Regions from separate parts of the Vibrio sp. Vb0349 genome, predicted to be linked through region 1. Evidence: riboswitches for the same ligand, from Rfam matches in the RefSeq annotation. Region 1 holds a riboswitch; the other holds the start of a gene.
What was found. A riboswitch is a leader RNA that binds a small molecule or an ion and turns the genes downstream of it on or off. The one in region 1 is predicted to bind thiamine pyrophosphate.

Region 1 (6,758 bases):
ATAAGGTCATTAGGAATATGGTCTGCGCCAGCACGAGCTCTCGTTAAAGGCGCCATAATAGCACGGTTATCTAATGCTAATTGACCGAGTTCGATAGGAGAAAATAAGTCTACAGAGTTGGACATGTTGTTTACCTCAAATGACAATAACTTGATGGCTAAGGATGAGGTGCCAGACTATAATCAGATTAATATTGAAACAATATGGATAATTGAAAGTGATTGTTCGCAATTTAGAAACAATTGACTTTAGAACGCTTTCTATCTTTGTCACAAGCTGTCGACTACTGAGCTTAACCAAGTGCGCGCTGGAGTTAAACCTACCGAAATCTACTGTTAGTAAAGCCATAACCAAACTCGAACAACACTTTGAAGCCAAACTCCTAGAGCGCACAACCCGAAAGTTAGTGATCACCGAAGCTGGCCAAATGGTTTTAGAGCGTGCTGCAAGCTTAGTTGAGGAATTCCACTCAATTGGCCATGACGTACTGGAGATGGAACAACAGATCCAAGGCCGGCTGCGTATTTCCGCGCCACCAGCGTTGGATGCGTATATGGCGGAACACATCTTTTTGCCATTTTTAAAACAATGGCCAAAAGTACAAATTGCGTTAGAAGCATCGAACGATTTTGTTGATCTGTTTTCACACGGCTTTGATATGGCAATTCGAGTCGGTCAGATAGTTGATGATCGATTGATCGCAAAAAAATTAGGCTATACGACTCGAGTCCTGGCTGCTAGCCCTGAGTATTTAGCTGAGTTCGGCGTACCTGAAACGCCAGAAGACCTGACAAAACACAACTGTTTGAGGTATCAATATGTTTCAGAAATAGGGCCTTGGACGCTGATCTCACACGATAATACCGTCAATGTTTCAATAACCAGTAACTTCTCAAGTACAACTGTAGAAGCAATATTGAAAGGCGCACTTAAAGGACTAGGCATCGCTAACTTACCTGTGCAGAACATGACGCAAGAGCTAGAAAGTGGCACCTTAGTCAGAGTGTTACCGCAATGGCACACGGTACCAATGCCTATTTATTTAGTCTATCGTCCTGGAGCAAACCGCCCACGGCGTGTACAAGCAATGATTGACCATATCATGAGCTTAAGATCTCAATTTGAATTTGGACCTCGGCATGGTTTGTGTTGCGGAGAAGCATAACCTAGCAACTATCAGGCACTAGCATGCTGCTCGGATAAATGCCGCAAGCTTCTCACTAGCATGCTGTTCACTCAATGCAGACATATCACCCGCGGCTTCCACTTTACCATCTGCCACAAACACAAAGTGGCTGGCAATCGCTTTGGCATCGCTTAAATGGTGCGTGACCATCAATACGGTTATTCCCCGCTCTGCTGCGAGTTTTTTTACCAAGCTCAGCATCTCTTCACGCAACACCGGATCAAGCGCCGAGAACGGCTCATCCAATAGCCACATGGGATGAGGCTGAACAAAACAACGCGCTAAGGCAACACGTTGACGCTGGCCACCAGAAAGATGCTCTGGCAAACGGTCGAGGTACTCTGCAACACCAACTTGCTGCGCGGCTTGTTCAATCTGACGATTTTGGTCCACCGTAAGCTTTAGCCCTGGGTGTAAGCCCAAACCGATGTTGTCACGCACCGATAAGTGAGCAAACAAATTGTGCTCTTGGAACAACATAGAGAACGGACGCAGATAAGGCTCTTTACGCACAATGGACTCACCATCAACACAAATATCACCACGGTCAGGATGGATGAATCCTGCCACCAACGCCAGCAAGGTTGACTTCCCTGCCCCACTTGGTCCCATCAGCGATACAATCTGTCCTTGCTCAATCGTTAAGTCAAAACGAAACAGTTCACGTTGGTAGGTGTACTGCACATCATCCAACACTAACATTACGCTCTCTCCTTCGTTTTCAATACTTTCTCAATCAAGGCAAAACAGCCCACACTCAACAACAATAGGGTCACCGATACCACCGCAGCTGCGTCCATCTGATAACTGCCAAGCAACTGGAACAAATACAGAGGTAAGGTACGAAACTCTTGTCCACCAAACAGTGCGATGGCACTTAAATCCCCTATTGCAAACATAAAGCTGATCGCAAACGCATGTGCAAACGGCTTGCGTAGCGCCTGCCACTCCACCACTTTAAACCGTTGCCAGCCACGCATGCCTAAGCTGGCACATACATACTGATACTGTTGTTCAATGTGCAGCATTGGCTGCGCTAGCGTTTTGATCACGTAAGGCAAAGCCATCAAACCGTTCACCAAAATCACGACAAAAAATGCCAAGCTAAAAACATCGGTAAATGCGCGCAGTAGTAAGAATAAACCGGTGCTAATCACCAGACCTGGAGTCACCAAAATAATGGTGCCGATTAACTCTATCTGATCGGCTCGCGTGTTTTTGTACTGCAACCGCCAACGGCGACTGGTCAATAGTATGGACACCCCTGCAGCGACCGCAAGCACGCTAGCGACACAGGCGACTTTGAGGGAGTTCAATAGCGCAAACCAAAAACGCTCATCGGTTAATACTGTCCAAACTTGTTGGTTGATGCCACTCAGTAACACCATCAATAACGGCGGTATTACCAGTAAAAAGGCACCTATGATCCAAAAGCTATCCCAAGCTTTTGACCACCCATGATCCTTCGTTAAATATTGCTGTACCGATGTGCTTCCAGCACTGATAGAAACAGGCCTTGTTAACTTCTGCACTCCAATAGCAAGCAGTCCACATAACAGCATCTGCCACAGCGCCAATAACGCCCCAGCTTGTAAATCAAAATCAAACTTAATCGCTTGGTAAATGGCCAATTCAATGGTGGTGGATTTTGGCCCGCCCCCCAACGCCATTACAGTGGCAAAACTGGTAAAGCACAACATAAACACCAACCCACAAACGTGGGGAAGCTGCTGCCTTAAACGCGGCCATTCTACCCAGCGAAACTTATCCCAATGGCTCATCCCAAGATGCGCGCAAAGCTTATGCTGCTCGGCAGGAATAGACTCCAAGGCTTGCAGAAGCAATCGTGCCGCGTAAGGTAAATTAAAGAACACATGGGCGAGTAAAATGCCGTTCAAACCGTAAATAGAGAATGGCAGTTTAGTGTCGAAACTTTGCAACCACTGCGCCAACAAACCACTGTTGCCATAAATCGCTAACAGCCCAAAAACACCAACCAAAACCGGCAAAACCAGTGTCGATGCAAACAGCTTAAGCAGTAATGATTTACCAATAAATTGGCGACGCGAAAGTGCGTGCGCTACTGGAATGGCAAAGCCAACACTGAGCAATGTGGAAAGAAACGCTTGGTAGAAACTGAACTTGGTGACATGTTGATAGTACGGGTCGCCCCATACCACAGACACATCAAGTGAAGGGGCTTGAACAATCAAAGCACCTAGGGCAGAAATAACAAAGGTCGCGATGATCATCGCGACCCCTAAACCTATTTTTGGAACAGAATTCAAAGGTAAAACCTATCTCATTCAGATGAGGGTGGAAACGTCAGCTAAAACGTCAATGCGCTTTGCCATTCGCGAATCCAAGACTTACGCATTTTTGCCACTTCATCAGCACTAAAGCTCAACGACTTGCTTGGAACACTCAAAGTTTCAAAACCTTTAGGTAACTCAACGTCAGTGACTGGGTACATCCAGTTACCCGTTGGCATCGCCGATTGGAACTCATCACTTAAAATGAAACTCATAAATTGATCAGCAAGTTCTGAATTTTTTGCCCCTTTCACTTTGGCGGCGACTTCAACTTGCATGTAGTGGCCTTCAGCAAAATTCGCCGTCGCAAACTTCGAATCGTTTTCCGCAATTAAGTGGTACGCAGGTGAGGAGGTGTAAGAAAGCACTAAATCGGACTCACCATTGAGGAACATGGAATACGCTTCAGACCAACCTTTCGTGACCGTTACGGTTTTGCTCGCTAGCTTCTGCCACGCTTGCGTCACATCGTCGCCATAAATAGATTTCATCCATAGCATCAAGCCTTGGCCCGGCGTTGAAGTCCGCGGATCTTGGTAAATCACTTTCAGATCGTCGCGCGTTTCCACCAGCTCTTTCATGCTTTTCGGCGGATTAGTCATTTTCTCTTTGTTGTACACAAACGCGAAGTAGCCGTAATCGTACGGTACAAACGTCGTGTCGCTCCAACCGTTTGGTAACACTGTATTGGACGTATCTACATTGTGCTCGGCAAGCAGACCGGTTTTCTTCGCTTCTGCCATCAGATTGTTATCCAAACCTAATACGATGTCCGCTTTGCTATTACCGCCTTCAAGACGAAGACGATTCAGAATCGACACACCATCGTCCAACGCTACGAAGTTAACGTCACAGCCACATTTTGCTTCAAAAGCTTGCTCGATTTTAGGACCCGGCCCCCAATCTGCGGCAAAAGAGTCGTAGGTATAGATGGTTAATGTGTTTTCAGCGGCAAACGCTGAAGTAGAGGTGATTGCAGCTAAGGCAATCAGATTTAGAGTGGGTTTCACTGCTCGCTCTCCATGAGTATTTCAGAGAAATAAGTTGAGCGGCACAGGGTTTGAGGCGGCTATTAAGGACTTCCAATATCCAGACTCAATTCCTACGCCAGCATTATCTGGTTCAGGTAATACGGGTCCCTAGTTAAACACTTAGGTCTCAGCGCCCCAATGCATTGATTGACTCAATGCTAAATGGGTTTGCTCCCCGATGAGTTGGATGGATTGTAAAGGTATTTGAGTGGTTACACAATCAGCTCACGAGCGCTGGTCATAACCCCAACGAGGCACCAAACCTTGCTCAATACCTAAGTGGTCAAGAATTCTCGCCACCATAAAATCCACTAAGTCTTCAATACTCTTTGGCTGATGATAGAAGCCTGGAGCTGCTGGCATGATGGTGACGCCCATTTGCGACAGTTTGTGCATGTTCTCCAGATGTAGCGTTGAAAATGGTGTTTCGCGAACCACGAGCAACAGCTGCCCGCGCTCTTTCATTACCACATCAGCGGCCCGCTCGATCAAGTTATCTGACATACCATGCGCAATCGCTGCAACGCTTCCCGCAGAACATGGGCAAACCACCATTTGCTTGGGTGCAGCAGAACCAGACGCAACCGGCGAGAACCAATCGTCTTTACCGCAAACGGTGATGTTATTTGGATTGCAGTTCAGGTGCTCTACTAATGCTTGCTGCGCCGCTTCTGGGCCACTTGGTAGCTTAAGATTATGCTCGGTTGCCATCACAACACGAGCCGCCGAAGAAATCAGAACGTAGACATGATAATCCGCCGCAACCAAGCATTCTAAAAGACGAAGGCCGTAGGGAGCACCAGAAGCACCCGTTAATGCCAACGTGATGGCTTTTTTATGAGAGGGTTGTGTTTTGTTTTGCATATCAATCAGGCTTTTTGTTTTAACTGCTCAAGAAGTTTTCCGTGAATACCACCAAAGCCACCGTTGCTCATGACTAGAATTTGGTCACCTGGTCGCGCACGTTCGACGATCTTGGCTACAAAGTTATCTATATCCGCATCGACAAACGCTGGCTGTGTGCATTGGTCGGCAATGTCTTGCACAGACCACTCGATATTATCTGGCTGGAACAAGAAGACTTCATCTGCACTGTGTAGTGACTCTGCAAGTGTGTTTTTGTGTACGCCACGCTTCATGGTGGCAGAACGCGGCTCTAACACAGCAAGGATGCGTTTTTCACCTACCTTGTTACGCAAACCACCGACTGTAAGTTCAATTGCCGTTGGGTGATGCGCAAAATCATCGTAAACCGTCACACCTTGTTCTTCACCTTTCAGCTCTAAACGGCGCTTGGTATTGATGAAACGCCCTAATGCTTGGCAAGCAAGATCCGGAGTGACTCCAACATGTCGTGCAGCAGCGATTGCCATCAGCGCATTATCCACATTGTGGTCACCCACCAAATTCCATTCGATGGTACCAACCTTCTCGCCTTGCAACGCAACGTCAAATTTTGAGCCATCAAGCACTAATTTGTGCGCTTGCCAGTCACCATCAACACCTGAAAACTGCTTTTCTGTCCAGCAACCACGCTCTAATACATCCGCTAACGCTTGATCCTGCCTCGGCGCTAAGATCAATCCATTGCCCGGTACAGTTCGCACTAAATGATGGAATTGGCGTTTGATCGCTTCTAGATCATCGAAGATATCAGCATGATCGAACTCAAGGTTATTCATGATTAAAGTGCGAGGATGGTAATGCACAAACTTAGAACGCTTATCGAAAAAAGCACTGTCATATTCGTCCGCTTCAACGACAAAAAACATACTTTCACCCAAACGAGCAGACACTCCGAAGTTACCGAGTACCCCACCGACTAAGAAACCCGGTTGATAACCACAATCTTCAAGTATCCAAGCAAGCATGCTCGACGTGGTCGTTTTCCCATGTGTACCCGATACCGCCAATACCCAACGATCATGCAGCAAAAACTCGTTGAGCCACTGCGGGCCAGAGGTGTAACGCATGTTAGTGTTGAGCACATGCTCGACACAAGGGTTACCACGGCTCATCGCATTACCAATCACCACAAGATCTGGTTGAGGGTCGAGTTGAGACGGGTCAAAGCCTTCAATAATTTCAATACCTTGAGACTCAAGCAGTGTGCTCATTGGCGGATAAACGTTGGCATCAGAACCAGTGACTTTATGTCCTAATTGGCGCGCTAGAATCGCTGCGCCGCCCATAAATGTGCCACAGATACCCAAGATATGAATGTGCATA
Region 2 (6,758 bases), on a different contig from region 1:
GCTTACTTTGTACTCATCCAGCTTTCCTTGGTTCGCTTTCAGAGAAAAGCTACTGTTGCGGTTTACAATGACGTCCGCTTCTGCACCTTGGCGTTTTGCTTCTGATAGGACGTAATCAACCGCATTAAGAAGTTGTTGTTCTTGGCTCATTAGTTACCGCCTCCTACCAGAATGTTATCGACTTTCAGCGTTGGCTGACCGACTGTTGTTGGCACTGAGCCACTCACGGAACCACACATGCCCGGCGCAAGCGCCATGTCCTTACCAACCATGCTGATTTCTTTCAACACTTTTGGACCTGTGCTGATCAGCGTTGCTGTTTTCAGAGGCTTGGTGATTTTGCCATTTTCAATGAGATAAGCTTCACGAACAGCAAAGTTAAACTCACCCGTGCCCGGTTGAACCGAGCCGCCGCCCATCTTCTTCGCATAGATGCCACGTTCGATGCCTGCCAGCATATCATCAAGTGAATGCTCGCCTTCTTCGATAAAGGTGTTACGCATACGCGAGGTTGGTGCGAACTTGTAGTTTTGACGACGACCAGAACCCGTTGGCTCGTAACCTGTCTTCATGCCACCCATTTTATCGACCATAAAGCTGGTTAGCTTACCGTCTTTGATCAATTGAGTGCGCTGAGTCTTCATACCTTCGTCATCAACATGAATCGAGCCCCATTCGTTGGTCATGGTGCCATCATCGACCGCATTCACTGCGGTGTGAGCAACCATTTCGCCCATCTTGTCGTGGAATACTGACGCTTTCTTCGCAACCGAAGTGGTTTCTAGCAAGTGGCCACAAGCTTCGTGGAAGATTACGCCACCAAAGCCGTTACCAATTACCACTGGCATTTCACCCGATGGACAAGCATCTGCGCCAAGTTTTACCAACGCTTGTTGCGCGATAGTTTGACCTAGCTCTTTCGCATCAAGCTGTTCACTGAATTCCCAACCAGCAAGAGCGCCAGGACCTTCCATACCAGAAGACTGCTCATTACCTTTTTGAGCGACAGTATTACCAGCAACTCGTATGTAGTGACGAGTATCGTCAACGTGTAGACCTTCTGAATTGAAGATAGACACTTGTTGTTCACGCTGAAGCACACTGCCAATGAACTGGCTGATATGTTCACTCTCTGCACGTGCAGCTTGGTCAACTTGCAATAGGAAAGCAATTTTAGAATCTAGGTTAGCGTCTTTGCCAAGCGGCATACGACAACCGTGTTGAATTGGGTATCGGTTCAGATTGAGAGAACCTGCTGACGCGATTTGCTCACGCTTATCTTTTGCAGCAAGCAGTGAGGTTACGCGTTTAAGTTCGGCTTCATCGGTGCTGTTGGTGTAACCGTAAAGCACTTTATGACCGAAGAAGAGACGAATACCGATACCAAAATCGATACCCGAGTTTACCTTATCTACCTCGCCAGATGCGATCTGGACAGTGTTGGTTTGATGGTGTTCAACGAATAGCTCAGCGAAATCAGCCCCTAAAAAGAGGGCATGATCGATCACCGCTTTCGCTGTTACAGAATTAAGCATGAAATCTCCTTGCTCGTTGATCGTCCTAGCCTTCCCCACCTTTGAGTTAGACTCTGTTTATAACAGTCACAACTTAAATTGGATGACTCAAAAGCATATTGGCAACGCGTTAAATATTAACACTTTTTTAACCTTGTTTTATGCTAATCCTTGCTAAGTCAAAGAACGATTCGTTACGTATTATGTCGACATCTCACTATTAGATAGTGTCTTGAACTGCCAGTTTCAATGCAGCACGTTATTTACGCTAAATTCTGGTCTCTCTTTACTGCTCTCAAGTCTCATATTTAATCGATTGCCCCCTCTTGGCCGGAAAAAACACGTGCACCGTAACTGAGTGAACTGCTATTATCTTGACGAAATAGTCGGGGGGCCCATGCAGTGAATGCGTCGGCTGAGATCGAAATTCGAGACCCGTTGAACCTGATTCAGTTAGCACTGACGTAGGGAACTATCATCACTTTGCCACTAGCCTGCCTCAAACCTGTATCGACGCAGCTAGCCTCTACGGATCCATACACCGATCTTCAATGGCCAAGTCAGTTCCTATACGTCTTGTAGTAGGAGCGACCATGACGCAGCAATCACAACCTCATTCACATCACACGCCAGCCTTGCCTACCCCTATCGTATTGACCATCGCGGGCTCAGACAGTGGTGGCGGTGCAGGTATTCAAGCCGACATCAAAGCGATGTCCGCAACCGGCAGTTTTGCTTGCTCGGTAATCACGGCGATTACTTCGCAAAATACCCAAGGCGTTTCTGCGATTTTCCCCATTCCTCTCGACCATGTAGAGAGCCAACTTGATGCAGTATTTACCGACCTCAACATCGTTGCAGTCAAAGTGGGCATGCTGGCAGATTCCAACATCATCAAAGTCGTTGCAGACAAAATTAAACAATACCAGCCAAAACACCTCGTGATTGACCCTGTGATGGTGGCCACCAGCGGCGATCTATTACTGGAACAGTCGGCAATCAGCACTTTAAAAGAAGAATTGATTCCGCTCGCAGACATCATTACCCCTAACCTACCCGAAGGCGCAGCATTGACGGGTAAGCCAATGCCTCAATCAGAATCTGAAATGAACGATATGATTACCGACCTTCGTGCGCTTGGCGCCAAAGCTATTCTGCTCAAAGGCGGTCACCTTGAAGAAAATGAAAACAGCAACGATCTGCTTATCATGCAAGACAGTGCCGAGTTAATTAGCGCCAAGCGATTTCCAACCAAAAACACTCATGGCACAGGCTGTACACTTTCTTCCGCCATTGCGTCTTATCTTGGCCAAGGCAACAACCTACACAAAGCGGTGCACCTGGGTAAGCAGTACATCAGCCAAGCTATCGCACACGCTGATGAATTGGATGTAGGTAAAGGCCATGGCCCTGTGAACCACTTTTTTGCGGGTCATACTTATGTTCGCTAACGCGATTGGCATTCAGCTTTCCGATGCTAGTCTGCGATACAAAGACAGCCAAACACCAACGCTAGCAGGGTTGAGTATGACTATTCCTGCTAATCAATGGACAGTGTTACTTGGTCGCAGTGGCTGCGGGAAAACCACAATATTGCGTTACTTAGCTGGCCTACTGGATGACCAAGTTGACTGGCATGGCGAACTCATCACAACGGATGGCGCTGCACTGCATGACCGTATCGCTTACATGGCTCAGCAGGATTTATTGCTACCGTGGTTGAATGTGTTAGACAACGTCTGCCTCAGTTCTCGATTTTCTCAAGTGCAAGCACCAGAGCAAAATAGACAACGTGCACTGACTTTACTAAGCCAAGTGGGACTCGCCGATTACGCGGATGCTAAGCCAGCTCAGCTCTCTGGCGGCATGAGACAACGTGTTGCCCTTGCTCGCACTCTGATGCAAGACAAGCCTCTAGTTCTGATGGATGAGCCTTTCTCTGCACTGGACGCGGTTACTCGTCATAAGTTGCAAACCTTGTCTGCCGAATTGCTGAAAGATAAGACGGTTGTTCTGATTACCCACGACCCACAAGAAGCGGTGCGATTAGCTCACCAACTCTATGTGTTGCAAGGCACACCTGCGCAAGCTCAGCACTTGGTCGTTCCAGACTCCAAGCCGCCCCGAGTTCTCGATGGAGAGTGCGCGGCGTTACAACAAGCGATTTTGGATCAACTGGAGAAAGACTATGAGTGATATGACTCAGTACAACTCCGTTTCGGCACGCATTAGTAAAAAAGAACGCGTGACCCATCCGGCTCTGCGCTTGGTCATTAGCACAGCGGTGATCTTGGGATTGTGGCAGTTGATTGTTGTGGTATTCGACATGCCAAGCTTCATCTTACCTTCACCAATTGAAGTGCTGGATAGATTGGTCACTCGTTACGATGTCTTGCTCAAACATACTTGGGTTACCGCGCAAGAGATTTTACTTGGTTTGGCGCTTGGATTATCAATGGGTTTGCTGTTCGCATTGCAAATGCTGATGTTCGAACCGCTGAAGCGTTGGTTACTGCCCATTCTGATTGCTAGCCAAGCGATCCCTGTGTTCGCCATCGCGCCAGTACTCATGCTTTGGCTGGGTTACGGCATTGCATCGAAAGTCGTCATGGCGGCGATCATCATCTTTTTCCCCGTCACCACATGTTGCTACGACGGCTTACGTAATACACCAACAGGTTACCTCGACCTTGCCAAGACCATGGGCGCGTCTAAATGGCAGTTACTTCGTCATATTCAATTGCCAGCCGCCCTACCAACTTTAGCCTCAGGCATTCGTGTTGCCGTCGTTATTGCGCCGATTGGAGCAGTGGTCGGTGAGTGGGTAGGTTCAAGTGAAGGCTTGGGTTATCTGATGCTCCAAGCTAATGCTCGCATGATCATTGATGAGATGTTTGCGGCGCTGTTTATCCTAGCCGTGCTGTCTATCTCACTCTACTTCATCACCGATAAATTATTGAAAAAAGCCATCCCTTGGGAAAGCAAATAATTACAGAAAATAACCAAAGAAAATTGGGAAAGAAAAGGAAGAACCCCGTGAATAAAAACAAACTTATGAGCGCTGCTGCTCTACTCGCTTCAGTGGTATCAACCAATGTGCTTGCAGCAGAAAAAGAGATGACACTGATGTTGGATTGGTTCGTCAACCCAAATCATGGTCCTATCGTGATTGCCAAAGAGCGTGGTTACTTCAAAGAACAAGGTTTGAAGGTCAACATTCAAGAGCCGGCAGATCCAAGCACGCCACCTAAGTTGGTCGCGGCGGGTAAAGTCGACATGGCGATTTCTTACCAACCAAGCCTAACTATCGATGTCGCGGCGGGTTTGCCACTAATCCGCTCTGCGACTTTGATTGCTACGCCACTCAACACGTTGATGGTGCTGGATAACGGTAAGAATGAAAACCTTGGCGACTTGAAAGGCAAGAAGATCGGTATTGCGATCGCAGGCAACGAAGAAGCGACAATCGGCACCATGCTAGCGCAAGAAAACGTGAAGTTTTCTGACGTACAAATCATCAACGTAGGTTGGGCGCTGTCTTCGTCTCTTGCGTCTGGCAAGGTGGATGCGATTTGGGGCGGTCTACGTAACTTCGAAACCAACCAACTGGCACTAGAAGGTTATAAAGCTAAGGCCTTCTTCCCTGAAGAACACGGCGTGCCAGCGTATGACGAGTTAGTCTTCGTAGCCAATGCAAAAAACTACGACAAAGAAGCCATCAAGGCATTCAACAAAGCACTAGAGCAAGCGACCACTTACATCGTTAACCATCCAAAAGAGTCGTGGAAAGAGTTCGTGGCTTATTCACCAGACACGCTCAACAACGAGCTTAACCAACGCGCTTGGAACGACACGCTAACTCGTTTCGCTCTTCGTCCATCCGCAGTAGATCTGAAACGCTACGATGATTATGCGCAGTTCATGTATTCACAAAACATCATCGAAACACTGCCAAAAGCGAAAGATTACGTACCGAGCTTTGACTAATTCTACTGACCTTAGGATCTAAGCCTAGGGTCTTTTGATAACGAGATACTCATAATGAAATACCAAGATTTGATCGACGCTTGCCGCCAAGATTGGCAAGAATACACTGAGCATGCTTTCGTGCAGCAATTGGCGCAAGGCACTCTGGCTCAGCCTTGTTTTCTGCATTACCTAAAGCAGGATTTTCTTTTCCTAAAGCAGTACGCACGAGCTTACGCATTAGCGATCTACAAAGCACGTACTTTGGATGACATGCGCCGTGCCCTACCAAGCGTACACGCATTGCTCGATTCTGAAATCGCCCACCACGTGACTTACTGTGAGCAATGGGGACTGACAGAATCCGACTTAGAAAACGAGCCAGAAGATTTCGGCACTGTGGCTTACACCCGTTACGTATTAGATGCTGGCATGACGGGCGATCTTGTTGATCTATACGCGGCACTAGCACCATGCTCTATCGGTTATGCCGTAATCGGTAAGATGCTGATTGAAGACGAAAGCACTGTGCTCGAAGGTAACCCATACGCAAGTTGGATCAACCTCTACGGTGGTGAGGAATTCCAATCTGGTGTCGCAAAAGGTGCAGAACACTTTAATCAGTTATTGGCGGAAATCGATATCAATAGTCAGCGTGGTCAAAACCTGATTCAGGTATTCAAAACTGCAACGCGTATGGAAGTGGCATTCTGGCAACAAGGTCTAAACGCTCAGCAAGATTAATCGGAGAGTCTCATGTTAATTGAACAAATCACCCAAGCATTAACCGCAGTACGCCAGCAAAAGCCGTTAGTCGTCAACATCACTAACTACGTGGTGATGAATAACACAGCAAACGCACTATTAGCGATCGGCGCTTCTCCAATCATGGCGCACTCCAAACAAGAGATGGCAGAGATGATGTCGTTCGCTGGCGCACTGGTTATCAACATCGGTACCCTAGACAGCGTTTGGACACCGCGCATGAGCTATGCCGTAGAGCAAGCCAATTCCAATGGTAAAATCGTTGTACTCGACCCTGTCGGTTGCGGAGCAAGCTCACTACGTACCGAGACATCACGTGAGATCGCACGCCTTGCAAACAAGCTGATCATTCGTGGTAACGCCTCAGAAATCATTGCACTCGCTGGCGAGCAAGCACAAAGCAAAGGCGTCGATGCGTTAGACAGCAGCGACGCAGCACTTGGCGCAGCGAACTTCTTAGTCTTAGAGTACGGCGCGAGCGTAGTGATTTCTGGCGAGACTGATTACATCGTC

Region 2: another riboswitch for thiamine pyrophosphate. It lies ahead of thiD (bifunctional hydroxymethylpyrimidine kinase/phosphomethylpyrimidine kinase); the one in region 1 lies ahead of thiB (thiamine ABC transporter substrate binding subunit).

The regions. Positions count from the first base shown of each region.
Region 1 covers NZ_JAWOTS010000024.1:42,646-49,403, reverse strand. The annotation lists gene R7Q47_RS19430 (alkene reductase) at 1-125, opposite strand, end outside; gene R7Q47_RS19425 (LysR family transcriptional regulator) at 218-1,165, shown strand; gene thiQ (thiamine ABC transporter ATP-binding protein) at 1,184-1,888, opposite strand; gene thiP (thiamine/thiamine pyrophosphate ABC transporter permease ThiP) at 1,888-3,474, opposite strand; gene thiB (thiamine ABC transporter substrate binding subunit) at 3,516-4,508, opposite strand; TPP riboswitch at 4,581-4,717, opposite strand; gene R7Q47_RS19405 (flavin prenyltransferase UbiX) at 4,755-5,393, opposite strand; gene mpl (UDP-N-acetylmuramate:L-alanyl-gamma-D-glutamyl-meso-diaminopimelate ligase) at 5,399-6,757, opposite strand.
Region 2 covers NZ_JAWOTS010000001.1:3,091-9,848, forward strand. The annotation lists gene R7Q47_RS00020 (TldD/PmbA family protein) at 1-150, opposite strand, end outside; gene R7Q47_RS00025 (TldD/PmbA family protein) at 150-1,535, opposite strand; TPP riboswitch at 1,892-2,002, shown strand; gene thiD (bifunctional hydroxymethylpyrimidine kinase/phosphomethylpyrimidine kinase) at 2,108-2,965, shown strand; gene R7Q47_RS00035 (ABC transporter ATP-binding protein) at 2,955-3,710, shown strand; gene R7Q47_RS00040 (ABC transporter permease) at 3,703-4,503, shown strand; gene R7Q47_RS00045 (ABC transporter substrate-binding protein) at 4,551-5,501, shown strand; gene tenA (thiaminase II) at 5,556-6,224, shown strand; gene thiM (hydroxyethylthiazole kinase) at 6,237-6,758, shown strand, end outside.